Linked DNA regions of Dongshaea marina. The main gene of each other region encodes a partner of the protein of the gene in region 2 in a complex. Links are inferred from orthologs where the notes say so. Each region holds a gene or a part of one and is shown on either strand. Other genes may lie near its edges.

Region 1 (9,327 bases), 490 kb from region 2 along the record:
GAGTTGAGAAAACATTCAACGACTATGAGATGCTCACCAGCGGCAAGCCATCCCTCTACACTTAGGCCAATTCTGAATCATACACGGCTATTTATCATTTTCATAGGGCAAGATTAAGGGAATTATCTTTGATGAGAGTCAGTCACTCCCCTGTCAGCACCTCAAGTAGCTTCAACATCCCCCAATGGCAGCACCATAGAGTCTGCTATTTACCCGGGAAGCCAACTCGGCATACCCTAAGCCCCGGCCATCACTCCACCCAGGCGCGGTAGAAGCGCACCAGGCCGGTGGGGTGTGGGATCACCCCATGGACCTGCTCGCTTTTGGCGATAATGTATTGCTTGTGATACAGAGGTACCCAGGGTGCATCCTGGTTGATGATGCTCTGAGCCTGCCGGTAGAGAGTGATCCGCTGCTGGCGCTTCTGGCTGGATTGAGCTGCCAGCAGCAGCTCATGCAGGGGCTCGCTGCGATAAAACGCATAGTTGGATGCCTTGCCTTTAACCGCATTATCATAATCAAGCAGTACATACAGGAAGTTATCGGGGTCTCCATTGTCGCCAAACCAGCGACCGAAGGCCATCTGATGCTTGCCCTGATCAACCCAGGGGAAATAAGCCTCCCGGGTCATCGATTTTAACTCCACCCGGATCCCTACCTGATCTAGATTGCGCTTGATGATGGCCCCTAACCGCTCATTATCCAACCGGCCCCGATAAGCGATGCTGGTTTCAAATCCATCGGGATAGCCTGCCTCTTTAAGAAGCTCACGGGCTCGCGCCGGATCATAAGCATAATCCTGGATCTCATGGTTATAGCCCCACATAGAGGGCGGCATAGGATTGACAGCCGGGATCGCAAAGCCCTGAGTCACATCATTGATAATCAATTTTTTATCGATGGCATGATTGATCGCCTGGCGCACCTTGAGCTTATTAAAAGGCTCCAGCTCCATATTCATCGCCAGGTACTTCACATGCATCACATTACCCATCTGCAGACTGGTGGTGGCATTATTCTCGACAACCAGCGCCTCTTCGGGCTGCAGTCCACCCACCACATCCAGCTTTCCGGAAAGAAACTCTTTCATTAGCTGATTTCCCGGCACCACTTTATAGGTCAACTTATCTATGTAGGATTTTCCCCGCCAATACTCCAAGTTGCTGCGTAGCACTATTTCTTTACCCGGTTGCCAGCGCTCAAAAACAAAGGGCCCCGTCCCCACCGGGTGCTTGTTAAAAGAGACCCCCTCTGTCTTGTAAGCAGACGGGCTGATAATTTTGGCGGCCGCCATCGCCATATTCGCCAGGAAAGGAGCATAGGGGTTGTCCAGAGTGATCTTTACTCTGTACTTATCCAGGGCAACAACGCTTTTTACATTCTTAAAGGTAAAATCGGCATACACCAGATCCGGGGTATACTCAGGAAATGCTTTATCAAACTGGCGACGGAAACTGAAGACTACAGCATCAGCATCCAGCGCCGTGCCATCATGAAATCGGATCCCCTGGCGCAGCTGAAATATCCACTCGGTTCCCTTGTTACGGATCTCCCAGGATTTTGCAAGATCCGGCTCCACCTCGGTCGAATCATCCCGATAACGCACCAGGCCATCAAAAATAAGATTAATCACAGTCCCGGACTGTAGATCGTAAGCCTCAGCCGGATCCAGTGTTACCGGCTCTGCGGATTCTGCATAAACAAACTCCATGCTGGAGCCTTTTTTCAGCTGGGGTTTCCAATCCTGAAGTCCATATCGATCCAGGATAATTTTGAGTTTTCCCGACTGGCGTAATTCTCGGATCCCATCACTAAATAGCTTCGCCAATTGTTCAGAGTCTTTTTTACCCTGGGCAAAGGCGATAAAAATATCTTTCTCCTGGCCTATGGTGCCACGGCTGACAATCTCGCCGAGTGGGATCTCTTTTGTTTTCCGCACCCAGCGCTCAACCTGAGAGGGAAGCACCACGATATCCGTCCGTCCATAGAGGAGCTTATCGAGATTTCTGGCAGGAACATCCTCTCCATAGAGGATCTGCACATATTTAGTCCCCTCATTCTTACGGATGTAATCTGCTATCTCAGGGCCATACTCGACGCCACCCACAACCCCAAGGCGCATCCCACTTAGTGAGTTGAGCCCAACAAAGCGCCAGGGCTCGCCCTTTTTGACATAGAACACATCTTCCACAAATCCAAAGCTCTCCTCGGGGAGCAGCATTCCCCGGGCCTCCGCCCGGTTGGCTCCCAACACCGCATCCGCTATGCCGTTATCCACCTGATGAAGAGCCCTTCTCCAGGGCATGGAGCGATACTCCACCTTGTAACCCTTGCTCTCAAAAATTGCACGGGTTACCTCGACCATGTAGCCAGGTACAGAGGATCCACTGCGCCCACTAAAAGGCATCCGGTTTTGACCACTGATCACCAGAGTTTGGGCAAACAGATGCTGGCAGGAAAAAAGGGTTACAAGTAACAGCAGACTGAGCTTTGACATAATGGCATCCCTGATCCGGCAAGATTGGATTGCACTCAGTAAAGTGTAGTACAGTCAGGAGTTCAAAAAACGAACCAAGACAACCCAAAAGCGAAAGGAATGCCTATGATTGAACAGCCAACTCTGACCAGCTCACGCTTACTACTCCGGCCATTTTGTTTGGCCGATGCTCCACGAGTTAAGCTTTATGCCGGAGACATTCGAATCGCCTCCGTCAGTGGCAGCATCCCTCACCCCTACCTGGATGGTATGGCCGAAACCTGGATTTCTGCACATCAGCCGGGCTGGAAAAAAAAGAGGCTGGCTGCCTATGCCCTGTGCCTCAGGGAAACGCCTGAAGAGATCATAGGTGCGATTTCGCTGTTCGATATTGAAGGGGGAGAAGCCGAGCTTGGCTACTGGGTTGGTGTTCCTTTCTGGGGAAAAGGCTATTGCACCGAAGCGGCCCTGGTTGTCATCAAGTTTGGATTTGAGAAATTAAGCCTCACACGGATCCATAGTCGGCATAAGGTGCGAAACCCAGCCTCCGGACGAGTGATGCAAAAAGCAGGATTACAACCCGCAGCCTACCCGGGAAGAGAGGCAGATGAGCCGATGGAATACTACGAGCTTGTCAAACCTCAAGCCGTTCCAGCCTGAAACCCTGGGGTTTGCCGGGATATTAGCCAGTCAAACGCAAATCTGAGCAAGTTTCAGCCAAACAGAAAAAATCCCCTTTACAGCCTCCTCACCGCTCGGTATGATGCGCCTCGTTTCGGAGAGATGGCTGAGTGGTTGAAAGCACCGGTCTTGAAAACCGGCAAGGGTTAATAGCCCTTCTAGGGTTCAAATCCCTATCTCTCCGCCACATTTCTAAGCCCGCTCATCGAGCGGGCTTTTTTGTATCTGCCTTTCTCAGTCAGCGCGGTAGCTATAATGGAGTTAAAGCTCAACTGAAGCTCACCGCCATGGCCTATCTCCGCTCGCTGGTTTTAGTTTTCGCCCTTGCTGTAAGGCTATCCCAGGCCCGAGCCTTAACCCAGGTTACTGTAGCCAGCGGTGAATGGCCTCCCTACACCTCTGTAAAATTGGAAAAAGGCGGTCTCGCCAACGCCATAGCAACTGAAGCCTTCGCCAGTCAGGGTGTATCCCTAAAGATCCAGTATACCTCCTGGTCCCGGGCAATTCGGCTGGTTCAGGCCGGAGCCATAGATATCACCCTCCCCTGGGCGATGACGCCCAAGAGGCAGCAGAGCTTCAGTGCAATACCGATGGGACTTTCGGTCGAGCGTCGCCTGTTCTTTAATAAGGCCAAACCCTTTCACTGGCAAAACCGAACACAGCTCCTGTCGGCAAAAATAGGTATCCTGCGTAACTACTCCTACGGCGCCGAATTTACCCCACTCTTAAAGTCCACAAACTCTGAGTATGGAAAAGATGAGAGCGCCAACCTCAAGAAGCTCTACCGCCAGCGAATCGATGTGTTTCCCTGTGATGTGATCGTCTGTAGCTACTTTCTCAGCCTGCTGCCATTTAACATCGCCCGTGAAATTGGCCAGGATACCACCACCTTTCAGAGTGAACCTATGTTCGTTTTGATCGGTAAAGAGCACCCTCAACACAAGGAGATCATTGAGGTTTACCGTCAGGGGCTGGCGACCATTCGCGCGAACGGCCGCCTCAAAGAGCTGATGAGCTCCTTTGGTGTTCAGTGAAACATTAGTGCATCTGCGCCGCCTGATTCAAAATATCGGCCAAGTGATTAAATAAGCCGCCGATCGCTTCAATGACCGGGCCATGACTTCCAAAAAAATGGCTCTCAAGGCCGGCTACAGCAACGCCAATCAAGGCATATTCAATGGCATTACTGCCTCGTTCATTGCGGATAAAGGTGATGAGAGAATTCGAAGTGGCACGATATAACTTACGGCAATCGATTGCGATAAGATCCATCTTAAACTCCTCCTGAGTTCTTCAGTCTGTCGTTGCAGCTCCCTTGCTGCCCCCAGTTATTTTATGAGCCAGGCTCATGTAACTGAGTCCTTACATGCTCCCTCAGCCATTTGAGAATGGCAATCTTATTTTTCAACCTCTGTGATCGGGATAACTTATGACCGACAGGTCACCCTCATACTCTTTGTAAATCAGCTTAGTGCTTTCACTTTTGTGCTCACCACCGCAGCTGAAAAAGCCCTAGGCTCACCCTGGGCCATAAAAATCCGGCCACCTGGGCCGGATTTTTACACCTGAGATTTCAGGATATATTAAGCGTACTCTTCTACCGGTACACAGGAGCAGAACAGATGGCGATCGCCATACACATCATCCACCCGGGCCACGGTTGGCCAGAACTTATTGCCACGCTCACAAGCTGCCGGATAAGCCGCCTCTTCACGTGAATATGGATGACCCCACTCGGGCTGCATCAGATCCAGCTCAGTGTGGGGGGCATTGACCAAGGGGTTATCCTCAGCCGGCCACTCGCCGCACCCAACCTTGTCGATCTCGGCACGAATCGACAGCATCGCCTCGATGAATCGATCCAACTCATACTTAGATTCAGACTCAGTTGGCTCAATCATCAGAGTACCAGCAACCGGGAAGCTCATGGTCGGCGCATGGAAGCCGTAATCCATCAGACGTTTGGCGATATCCAGCTCGGTGATCCCGGTCTGCTCCTTCAGTGGCCGCAGATCGATGATGCACTCATGAGCCACCCTGTGATGACGGCCGGTATACAGGACCGGATAGGCATCCTTCAAGCGATGTGCAACATAGTTGGCATTGAGGATCGCCACCTCGGTAGAACGCTTGAGGCCCTCATCCCCCAGCATCACCAGGTACATCCAGCTGATTGGCAAGATACTGGCTGAGCCAAAGGGTGCCGCAGAGACAGCTCCGTTATCATCGCTGGCTAATCCCTCTTTGACCAGGCTATGGCCCGCCACAAAAGGCGCTAAGTGAGACTTGATCCCGATAGGTCCCATGCCCGGACCACCGCCACCGTGAGGAATAGCAAAGGTCTTATGCAGGTTCAGGTGAGAAACATCGGCACCTATATATCCCGGATTGGTCAGACCAACCTGAGCATTCATATTGGCACCATCCAGATAGACCTGGCCACCACAGCGATGCACGATCTCACATACCGCCTGAATTGTTTCCTCATACACCCCGTGGGTGGATGGGTAGGTCACCATCACGCAGGAGAGTTCCTCCTGATGCTGCTCAGCTTTGGCCGTGAGATCATCCAGGCTGATGTTGCCCTCTTTATCACAGGCAACCACCACGACCTTGAGACCCGCCATCTGAGCCGAGGCGGGATTGGTACCATGGGCGGAGCTTGGAATGAGACAGACGTTACGCTCTCCCTCACCACGCGAAGCATGGTATTTCTGAATCGCCAGCAAGCCTGCGTACTCTCCCGAGGCACCTGAGTTTGGCTGCATGCAGACCGAATCATAGCCGGTGACCTTGGCCAGGGCATCACGCAGCTCATCGATCAGCTGCAAATAGCCTTTGGCCTGCTCCAGAGGAGCAAATGGATGCATCCGGCTAAACTCGGGCCAGCTCACCGGCAGCATCTCGGAGGTTGCATTGAGCTTCATGGTGCAGGAACCCAGAGGGATCATGCCGTAGTTTAGGGTCAGATCCTTGCGCTCCAGGCGATGCAGGTAACGCAGCATCTCGGTTTCTGAGTGGTAGCGATTAAACACCTCGTGGGTCAGGTAATCACTGCTGCGCTGCAAAGCAGGTTTAATCGAGTGGTAAGGGTGTTGGATCAGCTCCCGATCCAGGGCCCTGACATCCAGCCCATGCTCCTTCCCCAGCAACACATCAAACAGCTCAGCAACATCGGCAACCGAGGTGGTCTCATCCAAGGAGATCCCGATCTCACCCGGGCGATCCATTCTCAGGTTCACCTTATGCATCTCGGCACGCTTGAGAATCGCCCCCCGCTCACTGGTTTCCAGGGTAATGGTATCAAACCAGCTATCGTGGCTCAGGCGATATCCCCTGTCCATCAGGCCCTTAGCCAGAATATCGGTCAGGCGGTGGACTCGCTGTGCTATGGTCTTGAGCCCCTGAGGTCCATGATAAACCGCATAGAATGCGGCCATGTTGGCCAGTAACACCTGAGCGGTACAGATATTAGAGTTAGCCTTTTCACGACGGATATGCTGCTCTCGGGTCTGCAGGGCCATCCGCAACGCCTTGTTGCCGTGTCTATCCTGAGAGACACCGATAACCCTTCCGGGTAACGCACGCTTAAAAGACTCCCGGGTCGCAAAGAAGGCGGCATGGGGGCCACCGTAACCCATGGGCACCCCAAAACGCTGGCTGCTTCCCACCACAATATCGGCTCCCATCTCACCCGGAGGGGTCAACAGGGTCAGAGACAATAGATCCGTCGCCACACAGGAGATCGCCTTTTGCTGATGCAAAGATTCGGTCCAGGGACGCAGATCCAGCAGTTCACCCGTGGTCGAGGGGTACTGGAACAGGGCTCCAAACAGGGTGTGATTCACCACCTCGGCCGCCGGTGCCACAACCAGTTCAAACCCGAAATAACTGGCACGCTCACGAACCACATCTATGGTTTGCGGATGAACATCCTCGGCAACGAAAAAGGTGTTCGCCTTACGATTTTTCGACACCCGCTTGGCCATCGCCATCGCTTCGGCCGCCGCCGTCGCCTCATCCAGCATAGAAGCGTTCGCCAGCTCCATTCCACTCAGATCGCTACACATCTGCTGGAAGTTTAACAGCGCCTCGAGCCGCCCCTGGGCGATCTCCGGCTGATATGGTGTATAAGCGGTATACCAGCCCGGATTTTCCAGCACATTACGCTGGATCACCCCGGGCAACAGGGTGTCATAATACCCCAACCCAATATAGTTCTTGCGCAGTTCGTTCTGACTGGCAATCTTTCGCAAGCGAGACAGGGCATTGGCCTCGCTCATAGGAGCACCTACACCAAGAGGCTTGGCGTTCATGATTGTCGGTGGAATGGTTTGCTCAATCAACTGAGCCATCGAGTCAACCCCGATGGTGTTTAACATGGATGCGGTCTGTTCGGCATCAGGGCCGATATGACGATCGATAAATTGTTGATTTTGTTCCAGTTCAGCCAGGGAAAGCCTCATTCAGGGTTCCTTTGTCATTGGGGGTAAAGGTCTCAGATCACAAAGATCCGATCGGCAAAGGTCAAAAAGTAACGCCCCTTACGGGGCGTTGCTCAATTACTCATCTTCAAGGAGGCCCTGGTAGGCCTCAGCATCCAGCAGCTCTGCCAGCTCAGAAGGATCAGACAGCTTGATCCGCACGATCCAGCCGTCACCAAAAGGATCGCTGTTTACATTTTCGGGGGAATCTTCCAGATCCTCATTGACCGCAAGGATCTCACCACCAACGGGACTATAGATATCGGAAGCCGCCTTGACCGACTCGGCAACGGCACAATCCTCACCCGCATCAATCTCGCGTCCCACTTCAGGAAGCTCAACAAAGACCATATCACCCAGCAGCTCCTGCGCATGCTCGGTAATACCCAATACCACTTCATCATTCTCCTCGACACGAATCCACTCATGTGAGGTGGTGTACTTCAACTCGGAAGGAATATTACTCATTGGGGGTTCCTCTATTGGGGACGTTTTAGCAAATACTCTGCCCATTGCGAACGAAAGCGGCCTTAACCACACGCACCGCAACACGCTTATTTCGGATCTCAACCTCGGCCTGCTCGCCGATCTGACGGGGAACGCGTGCAAATGCAATGCTGTAGCCCAGCGTTGGAGAAAAACTGCCACTGGTGATCACGCCACGCAGCTCACGGCCCTCGGCTTCAAACACCACGGCCTGGCCCGGACGTAATACACCCTTACTTTCCATGATAAGGCCGACCATTTTATCTGTATCCTGCCCCTCTTTGTAGCTCAGCAGGGCTTCTCGGCCGATAAAATCACGATCCTCGGGCTCCCAGGCTATGGTCCAGCCCAAATTTGCCGCCAGCGGCGAGGTCTGCTCATCCATATCCTGACCATACAGGTTCATCCCGGCTTCAAGACGCAGGGTATCACGGGCTCCCAGGCCACAGGGGGCTACCCCCGCATCCAGCAATGCCTGCCACAGCTCAGTAATCTGTGATTCCGGCACCAGGATCTCATAGCCTTTTTCACCGGTATAACCTGTGCTGGCGATAAAGAGATCGCCCAGCTGACGCCCAAAGAAAGGCTTCATCCCCTCAAGCTGCTGCTGACGATCTTCGCCCAGAACAGCCCCAACCTTAGCGACCGCGTTCGGCCCCTGCACCGCGATCATCGCAAGCTCAGTGCGTTCGATCAGCTCAATGCCAAAGGCAGTGGCTTGCTGATCGATCCATGCCAGATCTTTTTCACGGGTTGCAGAGTTAACCACCATCCGATAGTGATCATCCGCCAGATAATAGACGATCAGATCATCGATTACCCCACCCTGAGGGTTAAGCATGCAACTATAAAGAGCCTTTCCGGGGGTTTTGAGCTTGGCGACATCATTGGCCAGTAGGTAGCGCAGCATCGCCTGGCTTTTTTCGCCCTGTAGATCCACGACCGTCATATGAGAGACATCAAACATACCGGCATCGCGACGCACCGCATGGTGCTCTTCCAGCTGAGAGCCATAGTTGATCGGCATCTCCCAACCATGGAAGTCCACCATCTTGGCGCCAGCTTCCAGGTGTTTATCATAAAGGGCTGTTTTTCTGCTCATAGAAATCCTTAGTGCTCCTTTGCTAGGGGCCGACCCTGCATCGGGTTGGGTCAGCAGCGCCGCCCGATTATACCGGCGCGCCAACATTTAAGAAACAA
Region 2 (9,396 bases):
TGATAAGATTGCCAAAGTCAATTATCAGGCGGTCCAGTCCCATATGGATCACATCTTCGTGATGAGCTATGACTTCAACGGGGCCTGGAGCAATACCGAGCTGGGGCATCAGACGGCGATCTATGCTCCCAACTGGGATCCCAGCACCAGCTACACCACGGACAATGGGATCCGGGCGCTGCTGGCTCAGGGGGTGAATCCATCCAAGCTGGTGGTCGGGGCTGCCATGTATGGACGGGGCTGGACCGGAGTTCATGGTTACAGCAATGACAACCCCTTTACCGGAACCGCAACCGGGCCGGTCAAGGGGACCTGGGAAAATGGGGTGGTGGATTATCGGCAGATCGTCAATGAGTATATGGGCAGTGGCTGGGAGTATCGTTATGATACGGTTGCCGAGGCCCCCTATGTGTTTAACCCCTCAACCGGGGACCTTATCACCTTTGATGATCCCCCCTCGGTGAAAGCCAAGGGGCAATATGTGCTCAATCTTCAGCTGGGAGGCCTGTTTGCCTGGGAGATCGATGCCGACAATGGGGATATCCTCAATGCGATGCATGAGGGCCTTGGCCATGGTGGGGATACACCTCCTGAAAATCAGCCACCGATTGCCAATGCCGGAGCCGATCAGAGTGTGACCGGGCCGGTAGATTTGGTGTTGGATGGCTCTTCCTCCCGGGATCCGGAGCAGGGGGCCCTGACCTATCGGTGGCAGCAGCTCTCCGGTCCTGAAGTCGAACTGCGCGATGCCGAACAGGCCCGGGCGAAGGTCACTCTGGGAGCAACCACAGTAGAGCAGAGTTATCAGTTTGAGCTAACGGTGACCGATGATCACCAGCTGGTAGCAAAAGATCTGGTGACTATTATCAATCAGGCGCCTGAGCCCAATCGGGCACCACAAGTTTCTCTGACAGAGAGCTTGAGTGTGAAATCAGGTGAGCAGCTCAATATCACAGCCCAGGCTAGTGATCCAGATGATGATCCGCTTAGCTATCAGTGGACCCTTCCCGCAGGTTGGAGTGCCGATGATCTTACTGGTGCAACCCTGGTTGCTACCGCGCCACAGCTCTCAGAAGACACTGAATTTACCTTGAGTGTGCGGGTCTCGGACGGTGCGTTAGATGCCCTGGCATCGACCCGGGTACTGGTAACCGCGGCTGGCTCAGGTGAGCAATGTGCGACCACAGATCCCGGGGCGGGAGCTGAGTCTCCCTGGAGCTCAGCCACCATCTATAACACGGGAGATAGGGTGAGTCACGACGGACTGGTGTGGCAGGCCAAGTGGTGGACCCAGAATAACCAACCCTCTCGCACCAGTGGTCCATGGGAGCTGGTGAGTGAGGTTGAGCTTGGCTGGGCGTCGGCAGTGGTCTATAACGGTGGTGATGAAGTGAATCACGATGGAGCGCGTTGGCGAGCCAAATGGTGGACTCAGGGTAATGAGCCAGGGGTTCATGAGGTTTGGGTGAATATCGGGGAGGCGACTTGCCCCTAAGTTGGTGTAGAGGGCTTTAAGCTGTGAGAGATACCCCATCAGGAGTGATTCTGGTGGGGTACTTTTTGATGGGGAAGAACCTCTAAGGGATTGAAGCGCACTGTAGGTATGAGCAACCGAACAAGTGAAGCTTTCAGATACCTTCATTGGTGATAAATAGGGCAGATTTACATATATGTAGATGCTAAGGATAGGGGTTTAGTTATGCTTACTATGTTAGTGGCACACGGCCTATTTCTCTGAAGATTTAAGCATTCCGGATTCTTTATCAATCTTTCCGGATGAAAATAATATTGCTATAGCAGCATCAACTCTATTTTTTATCTCATCATAATTATTTGAACTTTTTGATAGAGCGAATGTTTGATTTACATAGTTTATTTCTTTGAAGTAGACCTGATCACTATCGGATAAAAACATATCCATCTTTGCTTTATTAGCATATAGGAATGGTGAGCGATGTTTAAGTAACATATTTACTGCTGATTCAATCGTTTTAGGTTTATAGATCGTGAGTTTTCCTTCAGTCTCTGCCTGCCACACGCCCGGCAGTACCGCTAAGCTCCAGCCCAAAACCGCGATGATACTCTTTCCATAAAACCCTTTAGTATCTATGGGTATTTGGCTCTCGGGTAGGGTGGAGTAGATGCCTATCTTTGCGGGCATATTAAACTGTGTAAAATAAGCACGATTTCTCAGTATCTTTTTTTGTACCGGGCTGTTGACTACAGAGCCGAAGTGAATCGTTCCATAGATTAAGCCATTTTCTAATCTCTTCTTTGGAAGTGGATGAAAGCTACAATTTAGAGTTGCATGTTCACAGATAGCCTTAAAAGAGTCGACCATAGGGCCATGAGCCGTTTTCGATGTTGAATCATAATAATAGATAGGAAATCCATCCGTCACACCGACATTAACATCAATAGGGGTTAGCTTTGCATTAACATAACTTGTTACGATTAATAAAAACAAGATGTTATATTTCATATGCTTCCCTAATCCTTGTTACTCATGCCCGGGTGAACTAAGGACCCAGTAGCTATTTTTCCTCATCGTTAAGTCTAGACCGCTCAGCAAAACCTATCATGCGCCCTGCATCTCTACCCTATGAATCAGGGCGTACCTCTTGAGGAATACCCGTCGGAGCTATCGGCGTATTGGCTTGTCGTATCGAGATATCCTGGGAGGATCGTCATGTTCAGAGTTAGAAGCAGTGCTTGCAGTGCTTGTGAGGGGTTTAATTGGGTGGGGTCTCAGTTCTGAGTATCCTGAATTTGTTTCGCTGCTTGCCACGGGAGCAGGCGTTGGCGTTTATTTTCGACAAAATGGGCAATAGAGAAGCGTTTTGTGTGGAATTTGGCCGAACGATCAAGGAATTACAAAAAGGGAGTTGACTCTCACCCCCAGAAAGATAGAATGCATCTCGCACTCGGGACAGAACAACATCTGAAACGAAATGCAAAGCGGGAATAGCTCAGTTGGTAGAGCACAACCTTGCCAAGGTTGGGGTCGCGAGTTCGAGTCTCGTTTCCCGCTCCAATATGAAGGCGCGTTGGCAGAGTGGCTATGCAGCGGATTGCAAATCCGTGGACCTCGGTTCGACTCCGGGACGCGCCTCCAGTTTGCCCGGATGGTGGAATTGGTAGACACAAGGGATTTAAAATCCCTCGCTGGTTACAGCGTGACGGTTCAAGTCCGTCTCCGGGCACCATCATTCAAGCCAAATGGCTTATCAAACCACGCTCGACGTGGTTTTTTGCTATCTGGCGTTCGGTAATTCATCTGCGATAAGCCGCTCAGCCCATGACTGCATGCTCAGCACTGCCGATTAAATGCTTCATCCAAACAGGTCAGGCACTTAACGTTGAGCTAGACAACGACTTGCCAGCGCTCATGACACCCATCACCTTAGGAGTTTTCCATGACTGAAGCAGTCACCATGCATATCGGCAATCACTCTGCGCTGAATAACGATGAATGGAATACCCCGGCTCAATATATTGAGGCTGCCAGGAAGGTGATGGGCTCAATTGATGTTGATCCGGCGAGTAATCCGGTAGCACAGCTCTCGGTGCGCGCCAAACGCTTTTATAGCCGAGAGAACTCAGGGCTGGCTGCTGAGGCAAACTGGCGAGGAAACCTGTGGATGAACCCGCCCTATAGCCGGGGGCTTCTCGGTGATTTCTGTAGCCGCTTACTAGCAGAGCTAGAGGCTGGCAGGGTCAAACAAGCGATCGTCCTGGTGAACTCGGGAACCGAAACCAAGCCTTACCAGGCGATGCTGTCTAAAGCCTCAGCCCTGTGTTTCCCCAGTAAGCGGATCCGCTTTATCCGGCCAACCGGGGAGGTGGGCGGAAACCCCAACAAGGGACAAACCTTCTTCTATTTTGGGGATAATCCCCAAGGCTTCTCTGAGATGTTTAGCCAGTTTGGTTATGTGTGGGGTTAGGGGCGCTAACGTTATTATCTATACCACTTATCTGAGTATTGCGATTTTCAGCTAAGCTGCATTAATGCCGGGGTGCCGGCAGCACATTACTTTTGTATCGCCAAAAGTAATCAAAAACTCGCTCCGTACTGTGAGTCCCTCCACAGAACTACGCAGCTCGACGGTTACCATCCCTGATAACCCTCCCAGCTCGGTATCCCTACCTCGCGTTTCATTGCTCTGGGAGCAATTACACCCTGTCTCGGAAAAAGAGCATTGAACAGTTCGCCTTCACAGCTGCTCAGAGGCTGGATAATTGTTCCGAAGACATCCACTGCGCAGTCACCCCTAAATAGTGTGACTCTGAGCGACGCAACCCCATTACCTGATCAAGCTATTTAAGCTATGTGGTACAAGGGGCCTCTTAGGCGACAGCGGTTTTCAGCCAGCTCTGAAGCTCCATCAGCTCACCCAGGCGGTTTGGATAGCGCTTGGTAATTTGTGCGACGGTTGCTGTGATCTCCTGCGCCCGGTAGGCCTGGCCAGACAAGGCATCCGCAAATGCCTCAAGCGGCTCAGGATTGAGGCTGTCACTGAAGACCCGGGCTTTCTCTATCTGCGCCTGTTTGACATCCAGGTGTAGCTCGACGTTGCCCCAGCTAAAGCGTTCATCCAGGGTATACATGAACTCAGGGGTTTTTCCAAAATTCCACTCCCATTGACTCTGCCTGGCAAAGGTCTCTTCAAACTTGGGGAGCTCGGGCATCTTGTCGACCGTGATCAGTTCAGGCTTTACGCGTTCACCATAGAAGTTAAAAAACGCCTCCATGATCGCATCACAGACGCTTTGATGATCGAGCTCAGGCTTAAGATCACAAAGGTTAGTGACCCGGGAGCGCACCGAGGTGATCCCCTTGGCCTGCAGCTTCTTTGGATCCGGGGTAAGGTAGTTGCCAAGGCGGGATAGATTGGCGTTCAGCAGCAGGGTACCGTGATGAAAGCCTCTATCCAGGGTTTCGCGGTAGGCGGATCCCGAAAATTTACGCTCCCCGAGGCTGTCCTCAACCACCAGATCATTACGGCCGGTGGCCTTGCCCTGGATCCCAAGCTGCTCCAGGGCACTAAGGATGATCCGGGTTGAGACCGATTTATCGTATTCGGGCTTGCCGGTCATGAAGGTAAAGTTGCTGTTTCCCAGATCCTGAAAGACGGCTCCCCCGCCACTTTGCCGGCGAGCCAGGGTGATCCCATCTTGCTGCATCTTGCGGGTATTGCACTCCCGCCAGGGGTTTTGAGCTCGCCCGATCACAACAGTGTCAGCGTTACGCCACAGGAAAAGCACCCGTTGAGCCGTCGACATGGAGCGAAATATACACTCTTCAACGGCCAGGTTAAACCAGGGGTTGGTTGAGGTGGAAACGAAAACTCTCAGACTGGCCATGAACGGTATACCTGACTACTGTGATAGGGTATTAAGGAGCGCCCAATGTACTCGATTCTTTTTTCAGGGTAAAGAGGATCTTCGCTGCCCGAGTGGTTCCTAATAGTCATGACTCGCTATGGTGGATGTGCAGCTGAACTTGGATTGGGGCTGTTTGAGTCATAATGACTCAGATATAATCCTGCATCCATTCTTAATCCATCACTGCGGTGTCGATTGCATGAAAAGACCTTACCCCTTCTTTAGTCAAAACCCCCTGGACCGCTTGGACAAGGTCCGGTCTGATCCGGAGCAGATCCGGACCCTGAGTCAACTGGATAGCTCCCGGTTCCTGCTTTTGAATGGGGCTTGTGTGATGGTCGACGATTCAAGTGGCTCTTGTCTCTTTTCTGCGGCTATCATCCGGCAGGCCCAGATTACTGAAGATGAGCTGATCCTGCTCGGCGCCTACCAGGGAGTAAATTATTTTGCGGCAAGTAGTAGGGGGGCTCCTCAGGCACAGATAAGCCCAATGCCAATTCGCGAGTTTGCCCATACTCCTCAGGCTTCAGAATATCTTTTGGGGATTGTGGCCCAGGCAGCAAGTGCGCTGAACTGGCACAGGGATAATCCCTGTTGTTCTCGTTGTGGTGCGAAAACCCGGGTGACCCATGGGGGCTGGCGCCGGGACTGCAGTGAATGTGACAGCAAACACTTTCCCAGAGTCGATCCGGTAGTCATCATGCTGGTGACCCAGGGAGATCACTGCTTATTGGGACGTGGGGTACATTTTCCTGAAAATCATTACTCCTGCCTGGCGGGGTTTGTTGAACCCGGAGAAACCCTCGAAGATGCAGCCCTGCGAGAGCTCTATGAAGAGGCCGGAATCGAGGGGGAGGAGGTTAATTATCTCTTTTCTCAGCCCTGGCCTTTTCCTTGTGCACTGATGGCGGGAATGCGCCTTGAAGCCAAAACACGAGCCCTGGCTCTGGATTCTGATGAGCTGGCCGATGCGATCTGGGTGGATAAACAGACGGTCAAAGCGGTTCTCACCGAAGGAGCCGATAGCTCTTTTACCTTGCCCAGACGAGATGCCATCGCCCGAGATCTGCTGGAGCTGTGGGTTTCTGAGTAGCTTTGGGCAAAGTGAAGCCATTGCGGGGGTTAGAATTCCGACTAAAGCTCAACTAAACTGATAATAGTTCTTATTACTATCGGAGCTGGGCTTTGGGGTGTCTGTTTGGGCAACTGTTGGCTCAACCCGTTGCTGTAAAAGCTTGTTTGCAAAGAGCGTTTGTTACATTCACTGGCTGGCCAGGCTTGTTGTTACTGGCCTGCTTCGGTTTATCACCCAGAGCCTATGGCGATCCATTTACCTTTTACACCCACAACCTATCCCGACAGGTAACCTGCATGGAGCACTGGTGCGAAGGGATCCCCCGGCAGGGGAAGCGAGCCTTTCAAGTGGAGGTTGTTAACACCTTGGCTGAGCAACTCGGATATGATGTACCGATGCGTGAGGTTCCGTTTAAGCGGGGTCTTTACGCCGTACAAACCCGAAAAAATATCGTCTTTTTTGCGGTACAGCGCACGGCCGAGCGAGAGAAAACGGTGCAATGGGTGGGGCCCATCTCCGCAGGGACCGACTATTTTTACGAGTGGCGCAGTCGGCCGACCGGGATCCGCTCTTTGAGTGATGCCAGGGACCTTAAAATCTGTGTGCTCAATGGTTCGGTTCATGACCGGCTATTGACCGGGATGGGGTTTACCGCGCTGTCCAGAAATAAAAACTATGCCACCTGTTTCGGGCTGCTCAAGCGTGGCAGGGTTGCCCTGGCGATCACTTCAGAAGACTCTATCGAGCATAAGCTAAGTGCCCATGAAATCTCTCCCGAGTTGGTCCGCAAGACTCCGGTGGTGGTGTTACAGGGGCAGCACTATATTGCGATGTCCAAAAATATTGCTTCCAGTGAGGTCGCACGCTGGAACCGGGCCCTGCAGGAGCTCAAACAGAGCGGGTATATTCGTAAATTGGCCAGACGTTTTCTCGAGCCTGCCTCATGATCTTTTGATCGCCGACTGTACCGATTTCTGTTAAGTCATCCCCTCTGGCTGGGAGCTTAGTCACATTTGATCCGACATACACAGGCGATGACCCTGTTTTCCTGTTCAGCGGTGGTCAGTTTGATTAAGATGAGCTCTGTCCCAATCGATTGTAAAGGAGAACAATGATAATGGACCATACCATTGCACATCTGCAGTTGTTACGTCAGGGAGACGGTAAATGGGGACTTGCTCATGAGGAGAGGGAAGAGGAGTTATCCCGGTCACCTTATCCATCGGATGCTGAATATCGTATCGACCGCGATCTGTTCAGGCTCAAACTCGAAGAACATCATATTCAAAATGGCGATCAGAACTTAAGTTGGGAGCGTATCGATCATATGCTGGAGGATTTCAGGGATCTTCTTGAGCAGAAGTACCGGGATCATGGAGAAGCGACCCGCAGAGCCGCATATGTGGCGGCCAACTACTTTGACATCGAGGCTTAGGGTTTATCCAGGCTGACAGTGAGCCTTATCTTATCCTTGTGAAAACCCTCCGAGTCCGGAGGGTTTTTTAGTTTGAGCGATCAGTGCCTGTCCTGATAATCGAGAAAATCTTTAAACTCGGTCTCATACAGATGAAACAGCACCAGGGTGATGGCGATCACCAGCGGCCCGTAGATGAGGCCCATCAGGCCAAACATGCTGATCCCTCCCATCAATGAAAAGAAGATCACCACGGTTCCCATCGATGCTGCGCCTTGCATAAACCAGGGTCTTAAGAAGTTATCGATGGAGCCGACGATTAAAATGCTCCAGGCCAGCAGAAAGATCCCCCACTGCCATTGACCGGTGATAAACAGAAATAGCACCGCAGGAACCCAGATAAGAGCTGTGCCTACCACAGGGATCAGTGAGGCAAAGGCCATGATGCTGCCCCAAAACAACCCAGGGATCCCAACGATCCAAAAGCCAATACCACCGGCGATTCCCTGAGTGACGGCCGTCAGAAAGGAGCCCAGCAGAGCAGATTTGGAAACGGTTTTGATCTCACGCATCAGGATCTCCTCCTGACTGCGGGAAAGGGGCAGGGCATGGTGGAAAAAACGCACTATGCTGTCGTAATCGCGCAGAATAAAAAACAGCACAAACAGCATCAGCACAAAGCTGAAGATAAAGTGGGTGACATCACCGGCGATCTCGGCACTGATCCCCAAGGCATTTTTCCCCATCTTGGATGCTGCTGCGATCAGATCCTGGGAGATACTGGTGTTTTTCAGCTTATCCAGGGGGAGAACATCCAGAGCCAGCTGATGCAGTTTACTCACCCAGGGGTGAGCCAATAGTTGATCAAACCCTCCGGATTGAACCCAATGCAACAGGGTCGTTGAGTAGACGACGGCCTGACTCAGGATCGCCATCAGCACAAACAGCAGGGGCAGCAGGATCACAAAGGTGAGGAGCAGACAGCTGATAGTTGCGGCAAGATTGGCTCTGCCTCCCAGTTTATCCTGAATCCGCTGATGCAGCGGATGCGCCATCAGACCAAACAGCAGAGCGATCACGATTGGCTGAAGGTAGGGGGAGATCAGGATATAACTGGCAACAATAGAGCAGGCCAGGGCAAGGAGCAGAATCACTCTGCCCGGTTTTCTTTTTAAGTCTGTGCTATCCATAGTATCTCTCTGCGAGCGGGTTTGTTGCGATTGTATATTAACCCAAACCTATCTTATGACAGGCCCGGGTGACAAAAGGATTATCATTTCCCTGAAGCTTGGTGATTAGCTTGTTTTGCTGACACTCCCACGAGCTCGGTGCCTGTTGTGCCCAGGCCTGCATCATCTTCATCTGTGATTTGGATAGTTTAATCCCATAGCGCTGTTGCATATAGAGATAGTCTCGGCCGATAAATCCATGGGTGTAACGGGGAGGTCTGGCTTGTTTTCGTTTAAAGTCGATCGCCATTTCACAGCGACCATACATGCTGGGCCCCTGCCAGTCACTGTAT

What was found.
Region 1: the proteins of DB847_RS14140 (region 2) and gcvH are in contact, whole or in part, in a crystal structure (PDB 3A7A), measured with the Escherichia coli proteins. The link is inferred for Dongshaea marina from one-to-one orthologs.

Annotation. Positions count from the first base shown.
Region 1 is NZ_CP028897.1:3,476,157-3,485,483, forward strand. The notes cover bases 6,415-9,327. They hold gcvH (glycine cleavage system protein GcvH), read right to left. Parts: upstream 8,110-9,327; coding sequence 7,720-8,109; downstream 6,415-7,719. Other genes in these bases: gcvP (aminomethyl-transferring glycine dehydrogenase), read right to left, coding at 6,415-7,623; gcvT (glycine cleavage system aminomethyltransferase GcvT), read right to left, coding at 8,135-9,229. Outside these bases: DB847_RS16315 (ABC transporter substrate-binding protein), read right to left, coding at 251-2,497; DB847_RS16320 (GNAT family N-acetyltransferase), read left to right, coding at 2,603-3,136; DB847_RS16330 (substrate-binding periplasmic protein), read left to right, coding at 3,445-4,191; DB847_RS16335 (Flp family type IVb pilin), read right to left, coding at 4,196-4,429; more of gcvP, read right to left, coding at 4,741-6,414. UniProt on the Escherichia coli protein: The glycine cleavage system catalyzes the degradation of glycine. The H protein shuttles the methylamine group of glycine from the P protein to the T protein.
Region 2 is NZ_CP028897.1:2,985,110-2,994,505, reverse strand. The notes cover bases 3,357-6,338. They hold DB847_RS14140 (lipoate--protein ligase), read right to left. Parts: upstream 5,365-6,338; coding sequence 4,348-5,364; downstream 3,357-4,347. Other genes in these bases: nudC (NAD(+) diphosphatase), read left to right, coding at 5,585-6,338; DB847_RS14145 (DNA N-6-adenine-methyltransferase), read left to right, coding at 3,417-3,944. In the rest of the region: DB847_RS14170 (glycosyl hydrolase family 18 protein), read left to right, coding at 1-1,495; DB847_RS14165 (ABC transporter substrate-binding protein), read right to left, coding at 1,727-2,482; more of nudC, read left to right, coding at 6,339-6,478; DB847_RS14130 (substrate-binding periplasmic protein), read left to right, coding at 6,757-7,407; DB847_RS14125 (hypothetical protein), read left to right, coding at 7,578-7,895; DB847_RS14120 (AI-2E family transporter), read right to left, coding at 7,976-9,064; DB847_RS14115 (endonuclease), read right to left, coding at 9,102-9,396. UniProt on the Escherichia coli protein: Catalyzes both the ATP-dependent activation of exogenously supplied lipoate to lipoyl-AMP and the transfer of the activated lipoyl onto the lipoyl domains of lipoate-dependent enzymes.